Regions from separate parts of the Methylocystis iwaonis genome, predicted to be linked through region 1. Evidence: predicted binding sites of a transcription regulator. Region 1 holds the regulator's gene; each other region holds the start of a gene.
The links. Region 1 encodes PhoB, which activates phosphate uptake and scavenging genes when phosphate is short. Its sites were predicted from a motif close to TGTCATNNANCTGTCAT; they were not measured.

Region 1 (6,318 bases):
GCTTGGCCTCGCGATCGTCAAACATATTGTGCTGCGCCATCGCGGACGGCTCGGCATAGAGTCCGCTTTGGGCGAGGGGTCGCTCTTCCGTGTGACGCTTCCGGCAATCGACCAAGCTCAAGGAAAGTGACTAAAATGCTGTTTTTATATGAAATTCTTATGTCATCGTACTGTAATAAAACTATCACAAAACTCTCTTGCCTGGCCGCTAAAGGACTAGGGCGTGACAGGCGCTCCGCGCCTCTCGTGTAATATTCTCGAGCTGAAAGCGATCATCGAATGATCTCCAACTTCTTCAAGCGCGCCGCCGTCGCGACGGTGGCGCTCGCGACCATGGCCGGCGCGGCGCTCGCGCTGGATATCTCCGGCGCAGGCGCGACCTTCCCTTATCCGATTTACGCCAAATGGGCGGAGACCTATAAGAAAGACACCGGCAACGGCCTCAACTATCAGTCGATCGGCTCCGGCGGCGGCATCAAGCAGATCAAGGCCCGCACCGTGACCTTCGGCGCCTCCGACCAGCCGCTGAAGCCGGAAGACCTCGACGCCGCCAATCTCATCCAGTGGCCGCAGGTCATCGGCGGCATCGTCCCGGTCGTCAATCTCGACGGCGTCACGCCGGGCGAGCTCGTCCTCGACGGCGCGACCATCGCGAAAATCTATCTTGGCCAGATCACGAGCTGGGATGACGCCGCGATCAAGAAGCTCAACCCGAAGGCGAAGCTCGGCTCGACCCCGATCGTCGTCGTCCATCGTTCGGACGGATCGGGCACGACCTTCAACTTCACCAACTATCTCTCGAAGGTCTCCGAGGACTGGAAGTCCAAGGTCGGCGAGAACTCGGCGGTCGAATGGCCGGCCGGCATCGGCGCCAAGGGCAATGAAGGCGTGGCCAACAACGTCGCCAACACCAAGGGCGCGATCGGCTATGTCGAATATGCCTACGCCAAGCAGAACAAGCTCACCCACACCAAGATGATCAACGCCGCCGGCAAGGTCGTCGCGCCGGGCGTCGAAAGCTTCCAGGCCGCCGCCGCCAGCGCGGATTGGGCGAAGTCCCCGGGCTTCTTCCAGATCATCACCAATGAGCCGGGCGCCAAGTCCTGGCCGATCTCGGCTGCGACCTTCATCCTCCTCCCGAAGGACTCGAAGGACGAGGCTGCGGCTTCGGAAGCCCTGAAATTCTTCGGCTGGGCCTTCGCCAATGGCGCCAAGGCCGCCGAGGAGCTGGACTATATCCCGATGCCGAAGCCGGTCGTCGAGCTGATCAAGAAGAGCTGGGCGAATGTGAAGGGCGCGGACGGCAAGCCGCTCGCGCACTGAGCCGCGCATCAACGGCGGCTCAATGATGAGCCGCCAGCGACCATGGACGCCGGTTCGAGAGAACCGGCGTCAGGAGTAACCGATGACGACGAGCGAACCCACCCAACGCGGATCGAATGGAGCGGGCAATATGTCGGAGCTAGCAATGGAGAGCGCTGCGCCGCGTCCAGCGGTCGTCGACCGCACTAAGGCGCTTTCGAGCATTGCGTTGCTCGACTGGATTTTTTTCCAGGTGACGCGCGCCGCCGCGGTTATCGTGCTCATCATCCTCGGCGGGGTCATCGTCTCGCTCGTTCACGGCTCGCTGCCGGCGATCAGGGCTTTCGGCCCGGGTTTCCTGTTCTCGCAGGCGTGGAACCCCGTCACCGATAATTTCGGCGCCTTGCCGGCGATCTTCGGCACGATCGTAACCTCGGTCATCGCCATGCTCATCGCCGTGCCCGTCGGCATCGGCATCGCAACCTTCCTGACCGAGCTCTGCCCCCATGCGCTGCGCCGGCCGATCGGCGTCGCCATCGAGCTTCTGGCCGGCATCCCCTCGATCATCTACGGCATCTGGGGCCTCTTCGTCTTCGCGCCTTTCGTGCAGACCCATGTGCAGCCCGGCCTGATCTCGCTCTTTGGCGACGTGCCCGTGCTGTCCTCGATCTTCGCCGGTCCGCCCTATGGCATCGGCATGCTGACAGCCGGCTTCATTCTCGCCATCATGGTGCTGCCCTTCATCGCCTCCATCTCGCGCGACGTCTTCGAAACCGTGCCGCCGGTCCTCAAGGAAGCGGCGATCGGCGTGGGCTGCACGACATGGGAATTGATGCGCTATGTGGTTCTGCCCTACACGCGCGTCGGCGTCATCGGCGGCGTCATGCTGGGCCTCGGCCGCGCGCTCGGCGAAACGATGGCGGTCACCTTCGTCATCGGCAACGCCCATAAAATCTCGCCGTCGCTGCTCGCGCCGGGAACCACCATCTCCGCGACCATCGCCAATGAATTCACCGAGGCCGTCGGCGACATTTACACGTCCGCGCTCATCGAACTCGGCCTGATCCTCTTCGTCATCACCTTCATCGTTCTGGCGATCGCGCGTTACATGCTGATGCGCATCGAGCGGAAGTCGGCTTAAGGAGCCCCGCGCCCATGTCGCTCTACGCCACGCGCCGCCGGCGCAATTCGATGGCGACCAGCCTCGCCTGGGGGGCCGCGATCTTCGGCCTGACCTGGCTGCTGCTGATCCTCGCCGCGCTTCTCTACGAAGGGCTTCGCGGACTTTCTCCCGCCGTCTTCACCCAGATGACGCCGCCGCCCGGCAGCCAGGGCGGCCTGCTGAACGCCATCGCCGGCTCGCTCGTCATGACCATCATCGGCGTCGCCATCGGCGCGCCGCTCGGCATGCTCGCCGGCACCTATATGGCGGAATACGGCCGCTACTCGAAGCTGACCATCGTCGTGCGCTTCATCAACGACATCCTGCTCAGCGCGCCGTCGATCGTCATCGGCCTCTTCGTCTACACGCTGCTCGTCGGGCCGATGGGGCACTTCTCCGGCATCTCCGGCGCGGTCGCCCTCGCGCTGCTCGTCATCCCGGTGGTTCTGCGCACAACCGAGGACATGCTGCTGCTGGTGCCGGGCTCGATGCGCGAAGCCGCGAGCGCGCTCGGCGCGCCGCGCGCCCTCGTCATCGGCAAAGTGGCCTATCGCGCCGCCAAGGCGGGTCTCGTCACGGGCATTCTGCTCGCGGTGGCGCGCGTCTCTGGCGAAACCGCGCCGCTGCTCTTCACCGCGCTCAACAACCAGTTCTGGAGCAGCGACCTCAACGCGCCGATGGCGAGCCTGCCGGTCGTCATCTTCCAGTTCGCCCTGTCCCCTTACAAAGATTGGCAGCAGCTTGCCTGGACGGGCGCCCTGTTGATCACCTTCGCCGTTCTCGCCCTGTCGATCACAGCCCGCGCGCTGAGCGCCGGCCGGAGAAAATCGAAATGAACGCCCTCGCTCAGGTGAACCAGTCCGCGACCAAGATCTCGGTTCGCAGCCTCGATTTCTACTACGGCGCCACCCGCGCGCTGAAATCCGTGTCCTTGTCGCTGCACACCCATAAGGTGACCGCCTTCATCGGCCCGTCGGGCTGCGGCAAATCCACGTTGCTGCGCGTGCTGAACCGGATGTACGACCTTTATCCGGGCCAGCGCGCGGAAGGCGAGGTGCTGCTCGACGGCGAGAACATCCTCGATCCGGCGATCGACCTCAACGCCTTGCGCGCCCGCGTCGGCATGATCTTCCAGAAGCCGACGCCCTTCCCGATGTCGATCTACGAGAACGTCGCCTTCGGCATCCGCCTCTACGAGAAATTGTCGCGCGCCGATATGGATGTCCGCGTCGAGGAGGCGCTGCGCGGCGCGGCGCTCTGGGACGAAGTCAAGGACAAGCTGCAGGCGAGCGGGCTCGGCCTTTCCGGCGGCCAGCAGCAGCGCCTGTGCATCGCCCGCAGCGTCGCCGTCCAACCCGAGGTCATGCTCTTCGACGAGCCCTGCTCCGCGCTGGACCCGATCTCGACGGCGAAGGTCGAAGAGCTGATCGAGGAGCTCTCGACGAGATACACGATCGCGATCGTGACCCATAATATGCAACAGGCGGTGCGCGTCTCCGACTACACCGCATTCATGTATCTGGGCGAGCTCATCGAATTCGGCGACACGGACGACGTCTTCAACCGGCCGAGAGAAAAGCGCACGCAGGATTACATCACCGGCCGCTTCGGCTGAAGCTCATTTAAGGAACGAGCGATGACCGACCATACCGTCAAGTCCTATGACCGCGACCTCGAGTCGCTGGGACGTCGCATCTCCGAGATGGGCGGCGTTGCCGAAAAAATGCTGGCCGAGGCGATGGACGCGCTGTCCAACCTCGACGTCGAACTGGCCAAGCGAGTCGTCGCAAGCGACGCGCGGCTCGACACGCTTCAGCGCGAGATCGAAGAAAGCGCCGTCATGACGATCGCGCGGCGGCAACCGCTGGCGATCGATCTGCGCGAATGCATCGCCGCGATCCGCATCTCCGGCGACATCGAACGGATCGGCGACCTCGCCAAGAACATCGCCAAGCGCACGCTCAAAATCGCCTCCGAGGCGCGTCTGCCGCGCGCCATCGTCGGCCTGAAGTCGATGCACGAAATCGCCGCCACGCAGCTCAAGGACGCGCTCGACGCCTATGCGCTGCGCGACGAGGAGCGCGCCCGCACCGTCTGGATGAACGACGCCGATCTCGACGCGCTGGAAGACTCGGTGTTTCGCGATCTTCTCACCTTCATGATGGAAGATCCGCGCAACATCTCCTTCTGCACGCATCTTCTGTTCTGCTCGAAGAATCTCGAGCGCATTGGCGATCACACGACCAACATCGCCGAGACTGTCGTCTATCTCGTGACAGGCGAATCCATGCCGCTCGAGCGCCCCAAGGCGCGGCCGGGCGTTCTGGGCGCAGGGGGCGACGCATCGCATGAGTGACGCGACCACCGCGCCGACCGGCGCCCGCGACGGCAAGAGCGACCGCGCCCCGAGGATTCTCGTCGTCGAGGACGAGGTCCCGCTCGCGACTCTGCTGGTTTATAATCTGGAGGCCGAAGGCTATCAGGTCGAGCACGTCGATAATGGCGACGAAGCCGAGCTGCGCATCGCGGAGTCGCCGCCCGACCTGATGCTGCTCGACTGGATGCTGCCGGGCGTCTCGGGCCTCGAAATCTGCCGGCGCCTGCGCGCGCGCGACACCGCCCGCGACATGCCGATCATCATGTTGACGGCGCGCGGCGAGGAGGCCGAGCGCGTGCGCGGGCTTTCTGTCGGCGCCGACGACTATGTGGTGAAGCCGTTCTCGACGCCGGAGCTGATGGCGCGCGTGCGCGCTTTGCTGCGCCGCGCCCGGCCGGAGCGCGTCGCCTCCAAGCTGACGCTGGGCGACATCGACCTCGACCGCGAGACGCGCCGCGTGCGCCGCTCGGGCCGGGAAATCCATCTGGGCCCGACCGAGTTCCGGCTGCTCGAATATTTCATGGAGAAGCCCGGCCGCGTCTTCACCCGCGCCCAGCTCCTCGACAGCGTCTGGGGCATGTCGGCGGAGATCGACGAGCGCACGGTCGACGTGCATGTCGGACGGCTTCGCAAGGCGCTCATCCGCGGCCGCGAAAAAGACCCGATCCGCACCGTGCGCGGCTCCGGCTATTCCTTCGACGAGACCTTCGGCCGGGAGTGACGTCGGCCGCAGCCGATCGCGCGCCCGCGCTTTATCAAGCGTAACGCGGCGCCCTGAGCTGATCGCGCGCGCGACGGCGATCCTGCGCCGGCTGATAGGCGATACGGGCGTGATGCGCGCAATAGGGCCCGCCGCCGATCGGGGATTTGCCGCCGCAAAAGCGGAACTCGGGCGACGTCGGATCGCCCATCGGCCAGCGGCACATCGACTCGCGCAGCTCCATGATCGTCACGCGCTCGGACATCGGGACGACGACGTCCGTATCCGGCGTCACGCGCGCCACCACGACCGTCTCGGGCGCGAAGGCGAGGGCGACATTGCCGTGCACGGCGTGCCCGCCGACGCGCGGCGCCGCCGCCACGGGGGCGGAAACCGCCGCCTGGCGCGACGCCGGCTTTGCGGCGCGGGGTCGCGGCGCGCTGGCCGTCTTGGCGCGCTCGGCGAGGCCAAGACGGTGAATCTTGCCGATCACCGCATTGCGCGTGATGCCGGGACCAAGCTCCGCTGCGACCTGACTCGCGCTGAGACCGTCGCTCCAAAGCTTACGCAACAGCTCGACGCGTTCATCGGTCCAAGACATTTTGACCTCCAAGCGGCCGGTTTGAGCGCGCAACCGGACAGAATCCACCCGCCCTCGCTGCGCCGGAGCGAACCAGCGGCGACGTCGCGCGCATCGAAACTCGAGGGACGCCAGGCGGAAACAACGCTACCGCGCCGGCGGGAAAAACTTAACAAAACCTTTGAATCACGGGCAAG
Region 2 (6,318 bases), 1.0 Mb from region 1:
GAAGACCGAAACCAACGCTCCGTCGGCCCGCACCTATGAATGGGACGTCGGCGTCGAGTGGCAGCCGCTGCCGGAGGTCGAGGTGACGGCGGTCTATTCGAATATGAACCGCACCAACACCGGCGCGGCGCCCTACCGCCAGTTCCACGCCGACTTGCTGCGCATGCAGCTTCAGTGGAACTACTGAGCGAAATTCGATACGCTCCACAAACAAAAGGAACGTCCCCGGTTTTCCGGGGGCGTTCCTATCTCTTTATAGCGTGAAAAAAGGGTTCGCATGCGAAAGCGCATTGGCTCATTCCTGATCCTGCTCGCCGCCACAATCGCGGCTAGTTCAGCTCGCGCCGACGCTTACGAGGACGTGACCGCCGCGACAAGCAAGGGCGACTACGCGGCTGCGGTAAAAATCCTCAAACCGCTGGCCGAGAAAGGCGAAGCGCGGGCGATGTCCGAGCTCGGCCCGATCTACCTTATGGGCAAGGGCGTCCCGGTCGACCACAAGGAAGCGATCAAGTGGATCAGGCAGGCTGCCGAAAAGGGTGACGCGGCGGCTCAGGCCAATCTGGGCACGATGTATCTCGATGGCCACATACTGAAGCAGGACTATGCGGAAGCGATGAAGTGGAGCCTGCTCGCGGCGGGCAAGGGCGTCGCGGCGGCGCAGGCAAATATCGCCAGCATGTATTATGACGGCTCCGGGGTCGGGCAGGATTATAAGGAAGCCGCGAAATGGATGCGCCTCGCCGCGAAGCAGGGAGACGCCGAATCGCAGGTCAATCTCGGAACCATGTATGTGGCGGGTCAAGGTTTGGATCGTGACCTGCTGCGCGGTTACATGTGGACCGCGATCGGCCTCGAACCTTTGTCCATGCCGCCCGACCAGAAAAAGGAAATGCAGGAGTTATCCTCGCAGCTCCTCTCTGAGCCGGATCTCGCCAAGGCCAAAGAGATGGTCAAGAAGTGCAAGGAATCGCAATTCAAGAATTGCGATTGACGATGAGCCTGAACGGCGCGTCGGCAAAGCCGCGCCGTAAAGGGCGGCGCGGCTTTTTTTGTCGTGGTTTTTTTCTAGGCTTTTATTTCGGGCGCGGCGCGATTCTTTCCCGCCGCCAATTTTGAACGATTGAAGCGGCTGAACGCGCGCCAGGCGCCTCCCTCTGAATCTCGACGACAGCGTCTTCGGTCCCGATCTCTCGCTATCGGGAGCGCTCGCAAGCTCTGGTTTCTTGCGAGAGGCTGATCGACGAGGATTGTTTCAGCCCCGTTCAGCCAAGTCCACCACCACGCCCCTACGGCGATAGGCTTTTTGCCCGTTCTTCGCGCCTTTAGACAGCGGGCTCGACCCAAGGCGGGCGGATCAGACCGTCGGCTCCTTTCGCCGCGACCCATCCACTGCGCAAAGCGCGAGGTTGAGAATGGGATGCTGATATTTCTGCCATATGTCCAATAGATTTCTTGCATTGCCAATCAGCGATTATATGTTTCTCAAATACAGTAATGTTTCGAGGTGACGACTGGCGTGTTTCAGATTCACTGGAAGTATGTCGTAATATTATTAGTTGACACCATGTAGAAATATTCAGAAATGTGTCCGAACTGTGTTGCAAAATGGCAACGATATTTGTGAATAACTATCTATAGCGCAGCTAATACTTAGAATGTCATGGATATGTCATAGGATGTATCGACTATGCCTCAGCCTAAAAAATAGGCACAATCGGAGTGCGGGCTGGAGAAATTCGGACATGATCAAGAAATATGCAGTTTGCGGCGCAGCGCTCGGCGCGCTTCTATCCTCGTCGGGAGCCTTCGGGGCCGCCGACCCGGGGTCGATCGAAAAGCGCATGAAAGCTCTGGAGGCGGAGATGGCCAAGCTGCGTAAGGAAGCGAAGGAGGCCAAAGCCGCGGCCGCCGCCAAATCCAACGTCGCCAACCTTTCGCACAAAGGCGATGTCCACGCGCCGCCGCCGGTGTTCGTAAGCTTCAAGAACGGTCTCTTCGTCGAGACCGAAGACAAGGCTTACAGCTTCAAGGTTGGCGGCCGCATCATGGTGGACGGCGGCGGCATCTCCCAGCCGTTGAACGGCTTCTCGAACCAGGTCGGCGTTCGCCAGATCCGTCTCGAGGTCGAAGGCAAGGCCGCCCAAGTCTGGTTCTACAAACTGCAGTACGACTTCTCCGGCACTGGTCAGGTCACCGGCAACAATCAAGTGCTCGGTGGAATGCGCGATGTGTATTTCGGCATCCAGCATCCGGCCCTGTCGGTTCCTTTCGCGAAGGACCCGCTCTTCGTGATGGTCGGGAATCACTTCGAGCCTTTCAGCCTCGAGTCGACCTCTTCTTCTAAATTCCGCACGTTCATCGAGCGCGCGATGGCGGTGGAAGGCATCGCCCCGAACCGTCACCTCGGCATTTCGGTGGGCGGTTACGGCGACAACTGGACCGGCCGTATTGGCGTCTTCTCCACATCGATGGAAGACGCCTCCTACACGCCGGGCCAGAACACGCCGTCGAGATGGGGCATTCCGAAGGCCGCTGGCTGGGTCTCCACGGGCGGAGCCCAATATGTCGACGTCGCTGGCCGCTTCACTTATGCGCCGATCAAGGACGAGCACAATCTGCTGCACTTTGGCGTGTCGGGCCGCTACCACAGCCCGAACGACGCCACCGGCGCCAACGACGATCGAGTTCTGCGTCTCGGCAATCGCCTGCGCTCGGAGGCGACCGTGCTCGGCCAGGGCCTTCTGGGCACGCCGGATATGTCCTGTGGCTCCTACGCCAACGGCGGCCTGTTCGGGGGCATCCCGTTCAGCGCGGTGGCCGGGCACTGCACCAAGCATGTCACGAGCTACGGCTTCGAGCTCGCGGGCGCCTATGGGCCGTTCGACATGCAGGCCGAATATATCGCAACGGATTATACGCGCGACAACAACAAAATCCTGCAAGCTCGCGCCTCGGGCGTGTTCGCTCCGGGCGGGTCGAGCTCTCACTTTGGCGGCTACTATATCTACGGCCAGTATTGGGTGACGGGCGAAGAGCGCGCCCAAGCCTACAGCACCTCCGATAAGTCGGGCGCGAATTTCTTCGAGCCGAAAATCAAGAACCCCTTGAGCGCGGGGGGCTTTGGCGCGTTCAGCCTGGCCGGGCGCTACAGCTCGGTCAATCTGAACAGCGGGCCTTACTCCGGTTCGGGCCTCGCGAATATGCTCGCCTACACGACTTATGTGCAGCCGAGCGCCGCCACGACCGCCGCAATCGTCAACTCCGGCGTCTATGGCGGCCGTCAGGAGAACGTCACGACGGGCTTCAACTGGTATCCGGACAAGGGCGTGCATCTCCAGTTCAACTGGACGCATGTTCTCCACGTCTCGGCGCCGCTCAACGATTACAACATCGTCGGCGCCCCGATGCCGGGCCGTCAGGGCTTCTACTACAATGGCGCGCATCCCGACCTCTTCGAGGCGCGCGCGCAGGTCTACTGGTAAGAGTTCGCGCAAGAAGACCGTCCCGCGCCTCGCGCGGGGCGGTTTTTTCGGGGCGCGGAAAAGAGGCCGTGGCTCTGCGCTATTCGCACCACATGCGCATGAGACTTGCCGCGTTCTTCAGCAGCAGGTCGACCAATTCGTCACGTCCATGTCGCGCGACGTAAGAGCGGTGAACGACATTGAGCTCGCGGAGAACCGTGCGCCGCTGTTCGTCCCGCACCCGGCTTTCGATCCAGCCGACGCATGCGAGGCGGCTGCCCCGAGTGACTGGCGTCACGCGGTGAATCAACCCGGTCGAATAGAGGAACAGGCTGCCGATCGCGGGCTTGACTTTCAAGAGACCGTGCTCTTGCTCTAGCACCAATTCGCCGCCGTCGTAATTGGCGTGATCTTCGAGAAACAAGGTGAACGAGAGATCGCACCTGTAGTTGTTCATGATCGGCGCGTCGGTGTGGTTGCCGTATTCCATCCCTACGTCGTAGCGGTTGACGCTCATCGCGGCGATGCGTTTGGGAATGGCGTAAAGCTCTACCTCTTCGTGGGTCATCAACCTCGAAGCGATGTCGTCGAGAATCCTGCTACCTTTCTCGCGGTCCATTTGCAGATTGTTTTTGACGCGCGCCGCAAGGCCGGTGGCCGTCGACGAGCCGGCATTGAAGGGCGTATCGACGATCTTCCTACGCAGACGTTCGGCGCTGTCCCGGTCCAAGAAATTGTCGATGAGCAGCACGGGAAAATCCTTTGAGTGGATCGAGCGAATTAATCGCGCTACTTCCGGGTCGCTCGACGACGCAGGCCCGGCAAAGACGACCGCGCCCGAGAGGAGGCGATGACGCAGGCTTTCTGAATGGCTGGCGGAGGCATGATCGAAAGGGAGCGCCCGGCACAAACTGGCGGAGCCGTGCCGGGCGCTGGGGGTCGGCCGCGGATGGAGACCGGCCGACGCGACGCAATTATACCCGGGGCGTCTTGGACTCTGTTTCTGAAGCATTGCTGCTCTGCGTCAGACGGGCCCATTGACCAGCGGCGCTTCTTCTTATACGAGATTGAAAGCTGCGCCGCAGCATGAGGCGCTCCAGCCGCGTATAGCCGACGTCACTCTCAGTTGCGTCGGGCCCGCTGTCGAGCCTCCCCACGCATCAATCGACGGCCCGATACGCGGGGCAAGTCTCCCTTTTTTCCGGATCGAAACCGCCGCGCCCGCTTTCCGGCCGCGGCTGCGAATCCCTTATGAAAGACGCTCAGTGACCCAATTTGCCGATCTCGGTCTTTCCGAGATTCTTCTTCGCGCCTTGAACCGCGAAGGCTATGAGACCCCGACGTCCATCCAGGCCCAGTCCATTCCCTATCTGCTCCAGGGCCGCGACCTTCTCGGAATTGCCCAGACCGGCACCGGCAAGACGGCGGCCTTCGCTTTACCGATCCTGGAGCGCTTCGCCGCCGACCGGCGCCGTCCTACCCCCTTTACGGCGCGCGCGCTGGTGCTTGCGCCGACGCGCGAGCTCGCGGCCCAGATCGCCGATAGCTTCCGCGCCTATGGGCAATTCATGCGGCCGAGCGTCGGCGTGATCGTCGGCGGCGTATCGCATCGTCCGCAGATCGAGATGCTGTCGCGCGGCCTCGACGTGCTCGTCGCGACGCCCGGCCGGCTTCTCGACCATATTGCGTCGGGGCGCTTCAAGCCGGCGACGACAGAGGTGCTCGTCCTCGACGAGGCCGACCATATGCTCGATCTCGGCTTCGTCGTCCCGATCCGCCAGATCGTGGCGAAGCTCTCCAAGAACCGCCAGACCTTGCTCTTCTCCGCCACCATGCCGAAGGAGATCGCCGGCCTCGCGCAGGACATGCTGAATAACCCCGCGCAAGTGTCGGTGACGCCGGTCGCCACCACCGCCGAGCGCGTCGACCAGCATGTGTTTCTCGTCGACGGCGGCGCTAAACGCGATGTGCTGCTCGAGCTGATGAAGGATACGGACGTCTCTCGCGCCATCGTCTTCACGCGCACCAAGCGCGGCGCCGATCGCGTGGCGCAGCACCTCGAGGCGGCGGGCGTCGGCGCCGAGGCGATCCACGGCAACAAGAGCCAGAACCAGCGCATCCGTGCCCTCGACTCGTTTCGCAAAGGACGCACCCGCGTTCTGGTCGCGACGGATATTGCGGCGCGCGGCATCGACGTCGATGGCGTGACGCATGTCGTCAATTTCGAGCTGCCGGAAGTGCCGGAAGCTTACGTCCACCGCATCGGCCGCACGGCGCGCGGCGGCGCTTCTGGCCGGGCGATTTCCTTGTGCGACAACGGCGAGCGTCCGTTGCTGCGGCAGATCGAGAAGCTGACGCGCCAGTCGCTGCCTTTCACCGACCGCCGCAGCGAGGACCAGCGCCGCGACGACGCCCAACCGCGCCGCGCCCAACCGAGCAATGGCGCCGGGCGAAATGCGTCGCATAAGCATCCGCGCCGCGAAGGCCAGCACGCCGAAGCGCGCCGGCCGGGCGGCGAACGCCAGAACGCGCAGCGTCCGGCGCGGCCAGCCAATGGCCAGAAGCGGCGGGCGCATGGCGGCGGCGGCAATCGCCCGCAATCGCGCGCGCCGCAGGCCTGATAAGAAAGACCATCGCTTTCGCAAAGCCGGCAGCCGCCGGCTTTGCCTTTTCTGAGAGGCTCGGCGTCATTGCGAGGAGCGAAGCGACGAAGCAATCCAGGGCCGTGATGCGGCTCTGGATTGCTTCGCTGCGCTCGCAATGACGGCGGATGGTATTGGCGCTCGCCCGCACGCGCCTTAGATTGAGCATGAGCCAACCGAGAGCGGCGCGCATGCTCTATGACCTTCTCATT
Region 3 (6,318 bases), 1.5 Mb from region 1:
ACGCCGGCGCCGACCGCAAAGCAAAGCCCATTCGCCTGACCGGGGCCGTGATAGGGGTCCTGGCCCAGGATGACGACCTTCGCTTGGTCAAAGGGGCATTCATCAAAGGCGCGAAAAATTTGCGCCGCCGGCGGATAGACCGCGCAGGAAGCGTATTCGGTCCGAACGAATTCGCGAAGGTCGGTGAAATAGGCCTTCTCGAATTCAGTTGCGAGGTGTTTCTTCCAGCTTTCGTCGATGCGAACGGGCTTGGTCATGGAGCGCTGATATTCTGTTTGATCGCTTCGACGGCGGCTTTCAGGGGAGGCAGCTCGTCGCGCAGGACGTTCCAGATGATTTCATCTGAGATGGATTGGTATTCGTGCCTCAGCACATTGCCAATGGCGCGAATGGCCCGCCAACGGATGTGTGGTTGAGTGGAGGTTACTTCTTCGGGCAAGGCCCGGCTGGCCTCCGAAATGATTTCGATAGCTCGCTGAAGCGCGTGCCGCAGCAACCAATCAGCCTTGTAATCGTCGAGAGTCTTGTGCGCGGTTACCCGCTCGACGCCTGCGATCTCCTGCAAGATGTCGTCAATGACGTGAAGGATTTCTCGTCCCATCAAAAGACGCGCATGGCTGATTTCTCGATTTTCTCGCGCAAGCGCGGATGCAGTCCATCGCGCGTCGTCAGATCGACGCGGGCGTGCAACTCATCCTCGAGAAAATGCTTAATGTCCACAAGGTCCAGCGCGTTGAAGCGGCTTGATGGATCATAGTCGATGAAGAGGTCGAGATCGCTATCGGCGCCCGCCTCGTCGCGGGCCGTCGAACCGTAAAGATATAGGGAGATTGCACCTCGCGTTTTAATCGCGTCGGCGATCCTCCCAAGCTTCGCGATGGCCGTAGCTCTGTCCATGACGTCAATTCTACTGCAGACGCGAGCGATCTCAATCCTGCAACGGCCCCCACGCCGGATCGCTGGCGTAGTTCGGCGTCGGCACCAGCGCTTCCGAGCGGCCGAAAACGTCGACCATGTAAATCTTCGGCCCGCCCGCGCCGCCGCTTTCGCGGAAGAACATCAGGAACAGGCCGTTGGGCGCCCAGGTTGGCCCTTCGTTGTGGAAGCCCTCGGTCAGGATGCGCTCGCCTGAGCCGTCGGTCTTCATCACGCCGATCGAGAAATTGCCGCCGTTCTGCTTGGTGAAGGCGATGTAGTCGCCCTTGGGGCTCCACACCGGCGTCGAATAGCGGCCGCCGCCGAAGGAGATGCGCTTGGCCTCGCCGCCATGCGCGCCCATGACGTAGATCTGCTGCGAGCCGCCGCGGTCGCTTTCGAAACAGATGCGCGCGCCGTCCGGCGAATAGGAGGGCGCCGTGTCGATGGCGCTGGTGTCGGTGAGCCGCGTCGTGGTGCGCGAGCGCAGGTCCATCGTATAGAGATTGGTGGACGAGCCCTGCGACAGCGACATGATGATTTTCTGCCCGTCGGGCGAGAAGCGCGGCGAGAAGGTCATGCCGGGGAAATTGCCGACGACCTCACGCTGGCTGTTCTCGATATTCATCAAGAGAACCTTCGGCTCGCCCTCGTCGTTGAAGGCCATATAGGTGACGTCGAGCGAGGAGGGCGAGAAGCGCGGGGTGACGACGAGCTCGTCGCCGCGGGTCAGATAGCGCACATTGGCGCCGTCCTGATCCATCATGGCGAGGCGCTTGCGGCGCTTGTCCTTGGGGCCGCTCTCGTCGACGAAGACGATGCGCGTGTCGAAGAAGCCTTTCTCGCCGGTGATGCGGCTGAAGACCGCGTCCGAGAGAAGATGCGCGACGCGGCGTAGGTTGGAAGCTTCCGTCACATATTGCTGGCCGGCGACCTGCTCGCCCGTGGTGACGTCGAAGAGGCGGAACTCTGTCTTGAGGCGCCCATCGCCGGCGCGCACCGACCGGCCGGTGAGAACGAACTGAGCGTTGACCGTCTTATAGACAGCCAGGTCCGGCTGATCGGGCGAGCCAGCCTCGCCGACATTGGCGTCGACCGGCCGCAGGAAGACCGAGCGCTTGAAATTATTGGTTGCGACGGAAGTGATCGTGCGCGCGGCCTCGTCGCCGACGAAGGGCGCGACGGCGATATTGGTCGGCTGAAAGCCGCCGCCCTTGAGGTCGATGATGCGGCCGGCGCGCGCGGGCGCGAAAGGCGCGAGAGCGGCGCTGGCGAAGAGGCCGGCGGCGGCGCGGCGGGTGATGAGGCGGGTCATTTCGAGGGTCTCATGAGATGTAAAGGGCCCCTCCCACGCTCACGATCGGCAATAGCCGGAATCTTGAAGGAGGCGGCAATTTGCTCCCTCTCCCGCGAAGCGGGGGAGGGCTGGGGAGGGGGCATAATCAGCAGCGACGCGCGCATCAATTCGCATCCTGGAAGCGGATGGTCACTTCATGCAGCGCTTCCTCGTAATAAGGCATAAATTCCGCCGGAATCCGCATCGGGCTGCAGCGGCGCACGGCTTGTAGCGCCTGCTCGCCGCGCGCCTGCTCCACCGGATTGGCGGAAGGGTTCACCAGGCGCGGGCGGCCTTCCAGCGCGCCCTCGCGCGACAAGTGAAACTCCACCACTGGCGCAAAGGTGGCGCCGCCCAACGAGAGGCCCGAGGCCCAGCAGGGGTGGTAGTGATCGTGGATGTAAGAGGCGATGCGCGCCTCCATCGACGCCGACATTTTCGCCGCCGCTCCCTCCGGCGCGCCGAGCGACGCGGTCTTGATTTCCTTGCCCGTCGATTCCCGGCGCTGCGGCGCCTCCTTGCTCAGGAGATTGGCGATATTCGCGGCGTCGAATTTCGACTTGGGGGCGTTCTCGTCGCCCGACTTGGGCTTCGCGCCCTTGGCGCTCTTCTCCGCCGTTTCGCCTTCCGCGCTGTTCTGGGGCTTCGTCGGCTTTTCCTCGGCCTTCTTGCTTTGGAGCAGTTTCGCCACTTCGTCCGTCTTCAGCCGCGTTTCCTTCGGCTTCTCGGGCGCGGGCTTCGGCTCTTCCTTGGCTTCCTTCTCGGGCTTGGGGCGCACGGGGGGCTTTGGCTTCACGACCTCGGCGTCCTTGGGCTCATCCCGCTCCTTCTCCTCGGGCGCAGCGGCCTTCGGCTTGACGGGCGGCGTCGGCTTCGCTTCGGCGGGCTTTTCGACTGGCTTGGGCGGCTCGGGCTTTTTCTCGACCGGACGTTCCGGCGGCTCCGGCGCGGGCGGCAAAGCGGCGACGCGTTTGGGCGGCGTCGGCTCGGGCTTGTCGTCGGCGCCGGGATCGGGCAGGCGTTTCAAGGGCGGGGGAGGGGTCGGCACATTCTTCTTGGCTTCGGCGAGCGGCGGATGCGGCCTGGTCTCGCTCTCCTTGGCGACCTTGTCGACGCGCGGCGCGGGCTTTGGATCGCGCGGCGTCTTCTCGCCCTTCGTCACCTGCGTGAGCGCGTCGTCGGTGACGACCTCGACAGGGATCGTCTCCGGGGCGTCCTCGAATTTCCGCGCGTCCGAAAACAAGACGAGCGCCGCCACCAGCAGGCCGGCATGGGCCGCGGACGAGATGACGACGCCTGGCTCGGAGCGCGAAACTCTCATTCGAGCCTCACTTCTTCTCCTGCTCCGTCACCAGAGCGACTTTCTTGTAGCCCGCCGTGGTGACGAGCGACATGACCTCGGCCACGCGGCCGTAATTCACGGCCTTGGAGCCGCGCACATAGATGCGCTCGTCGAAGCCCTGCTTGGCAGCTTCTTTGAGCTTGTCGAGAAGCTGCGCCACTTCGACCGGCTGATCCATCAGGAAGATCTGGCCCTTGTCGTCTATGGCGATCGACACCGGCTTCTGGTCGATATTGAGCTGGCCGGCCTTGGTCTGCGGCAGATCGACGGCGACGCCGGTCGCGAGCAAGGGCGCGGCAACCATGAAGATAATGAGCAGCACCAGCATGACGTCGATGAACGGCGTCATGTTGATTTCGGCCATGGCGCCGTAGCGCGGCACGCCGCGGCGGCGCCTGCCGCCTTTGCGTCCGGGAGCGGAAACCGACGCGCCCATGGGTCAGGCCGCCCGGTCGCGGTTGGCCGCGTGCTGATCGATCTGGCGGGAGAGAATGGCCGAGAATTCATCGGCGAAGCTCTCCATGCGCGCCTGCGCCTTGGCGACGTCGCCCTGCATCTTATTGTAGGCGATGAGCGCCGGAATGGCGGCGAAAAGGCCGATGGCGGTGGCGAGCAACGCTTCCGCAATGCCCGGCGCCACGACGGCGAGGGAGGTGTTCTTGGAGGCGGCGATCGAGCGGAAGGAGGTCATGATGCCCCAGACCGTGCCGAAGAGGCCGACGAAGGGCCCGGCAGACGCGACCGTCGCCAGCACCAGCAGATTGGATTCGAGCTTCTCGACCTCGCGGGCGATGGAGACATCGAGCACTTTCTCGATGCGCGCCTGCAGGCCCATGAAGCTAGCGCTGGCGCCCGTCTGGAAGGAGCGCTTCCATTCCTTCATCGCTGCGACGAAGAGCGTCGCCATGCCGGTGGTCGGGCGCTCGGAGAGCTTGCCGTAGAGCTCCTCGAGCGAATTGCCGGACCAGAAGCTCTCCTCGAAACGATCCATCGCCCGGCGAAGGCGCGCAAAGAGCAGCGTCTTGTCGATGATGATCGCCCAGCACCAGACCGAGGCGAGGAGCAGGCCCACCATCACGAATTTCACGACGATATGCGCGCCCCAGAACATGCTCCAAATGGTGATGTCGGCGGCGGGGGCGGCGCCTGCGGCTGTCGCGGCGATGTCGGTTGGATTCATGATTTGTCCTTGAAGCGGAATGGCGCGCGCTTGCAGTATCAGCAGCGCCCCTTATTCCCCGCGATTCCGCCCTTTTCTGGGCCGCGGGTGCGGCGCACAACGATACTTACCGCGGAAGAATTAACAAGCGGTAAGGGTTAAAGAACCTTGAAAAATGGGTTCGGCGGCTCGTGGATTCCGCGCGCCTCGTCACGCGCGTGTCACATCATTGCTGAAATGTTTCTTCAGACCAATTCTAACCTTTCGAAGCATCGCCATGAAACTCCCTTTCCTTTCCGCCATCGTCGCCGCTTGCGCACTTTCCGCCAGCGCCGCTTTTTCGCTCGATCTGGAGCTCTCGCCCTATAAGCGTCTGCCGTCGCTTTCGGGAAAGCTGAAGTCGGTCGGCTCCGACACGATGCTCCATGAGATGGAGCTCTGGGCCGACGGGTTCAAAACCATTTACCCGGGCGTGCAAATCGAAATCGACGGCAAAGGCTCGAACACTGCGCCGCCGGCGCTGCTGTCGGGCGAGGCGCAGCTTGGCCCCATGTCCCGCCAAATGACAGTCGACGAGATCGACGCCTTCGAGGCGAAATTCGGATACAAGCCCACCGCCGTTTTGGTCGCCGTCGACGCTCTGGCGATCTATGTGCACAAGGATAATCCGATTACTTGCTTCGCCATGGAGGAGGTCGAGCGCATTTTTTCCGCCGATCCCAAAAATGGCGACGGGAAGAGCATTCACACCTGGGGAGAGCTGGGATTGACGGGCGAATGGGCGCGCAAACCCATCACAATGTACAGCCGCAATTCTCTTTCCGGCACGCATAAACTCTTCAAGCAGCAAGCGCTCGGCGGCGCCGATTTCAAGACCACCGTGCATATGGAGCCGGGTTCCGAGGCGGTCGTGAGCGCCGTGTCGGCGGACGCCGCGGCGATCGGCTACTCGGGCATTGGCTACAAGACCAGCGGCGTGCGCGCCGTTCCCGTGGCGCAAAGCCAGGGCAAGAAGTGCTACGACACCTCCTTCGAGAGCGCCTATACGCGCAAATATCCGCTCGCGCGCGGGCTCTATGTTTATTTGATGAAAGACCCAAAGGCGCCGATGGACACGCTCTCTGGCGAATTCGTCAAATATATTCTCTCGAAGGACGGCCAGACGCAGGCCAAGCGCGGGGGCTATTATCCGATAACGCGCAATATTCGCGAACACGAGCTGACGCGTTTGGGCCTTCTCGTTTCGGCGGAGTGATACTGATCCGCTTGATTGGTTCGCTGTCCCCGCCGGTCATTGCGCGGAGGCGGAGCCGACGAGGCAATCCAGGGCCGCATCGCAGCCCTGGATTGCTTCGCTTCGCTCGCAATGACGGGCTCTGAGTAAAGCCAGCGCTTTTGTGGGCTCTGGATTCCCCGGTCAGCTCGCCGGGACTGATTCAAGCCAAATTCGAGTCGCTCAAACGGAAATGCGACAGCTCAGCGGGCGAGCACGCTTTCGAATGTCGCTCTTACGTCCGGCGGCAAGCGTTTGGCGCGGCCGCTCTCGACGCAGACGACTTTGACGAT

Region 2: a site for PhoB is predicted at 1,660-1,676, ahead of QMG84_RS13280 (OprO/OprP family phosphate-selective porin). Genes of this name have one in related genera too.
Region 3: a site for PhoB is predicted at 4,961-4,977, ahead of QMG84_RS10885 (PstS family phosphate ABC transporter substrate-binding protein). Genes of this name have one in related genera too.

What each region holds. Positions count from the first base shown of each region.
Region 1 is NZ_AP027142.1:35,145-41,462, reverse strand. Features, by position in the region: gene QMG84_RS00205 (ATP-binding protein) at 1-130, shown strand, start outside; gene pstS (phosphate ABC transporter substrate-binding protein PstS) at 280-1,323, shown strand; gene pstC (phosphate ABC transporter permease subunit PstC) at 1,454-2,443, shown strand; gene pstA (phosphate ABC transporter permease PstA) at 2,458-3,300, shown strand; gene pstB (phosphate ABC transporter ATP-binding protein PstB) at 3,297-4,079, shown strand; gene phoU (phosphate signaling complex protein PhoU) at 4,101-4,820, shown strand; gene phoB (phosphate regulon transcriptional regulator PhoB) at 4,813-5,562, shown strand; gene QMG84_RS00170 (GcrA family cell cycle regulator) at 5,597-6,142, opposite strand.
Region 2 is NZ_AP027142.1:2,750,239-2,756,556, reverse strand. Features, by position in the region: gene QMG84_RS13295 (porin) at 1-187, shown strand, start outside; gene QMG84_RS13290 (tetratricopeptide repeat protein) at 278-994, shown strand; gene QMG84_RS13285 (hypothetical protein) at 991-1,119, shown strand; gene QMG84_RS13280 (OprO/OprP family phosphate-selective porin) at 1,746-3,485, shown strand; gene QMG84_RS13275 (Fe2+-dependent dioxygenase) at 3,565-4,215, opposite strand; gene QMG84_RS13270 (DEAD/DEAH box helicase) at 4,730-6,085, shown strand; gene glpD (glycerol-3-phosphate dehydrogenase) at 6,298-6,318, shown strand, end outside.
Region 3 is NZ_AP027142.1:2,244,140-2,250,457, reverse strand. Features, by position in the region: gene ung (uracil-DNA glycosylase) at 1-257, opposite strand, end outside; gene QMG84_RS10915 (HepT-like ribonuclease domain-containing protein) at 254-601, opposite strand; gene QMG84_RS10910 (nucleotidyltransferase family protein) at 601-897, opposite strand; gene tolB (Tol-Pal system beta propeller repeat protein TolB) at 929-2,230, opposite strand; gene QMG84_RS10900 (cell envelope biogenesis protein TolA) at 2,376-3,572, opposite strand; gene QMG84_RS10895 (ExbD/TolR family protein) at 3,580-4,029, opposite strand; gene tolQ (protein TolQ) at 4,033-4,773, opposite strand; gene QMG84_RS10885 (PstS family phosphate ABC transporter substrate-binding protein) at 5,030-6,007, shown strand; gene ybgC (tol-pal system-associated acyl-CoA thioesterase) at 6,229-6,318, opposite strand, start outside.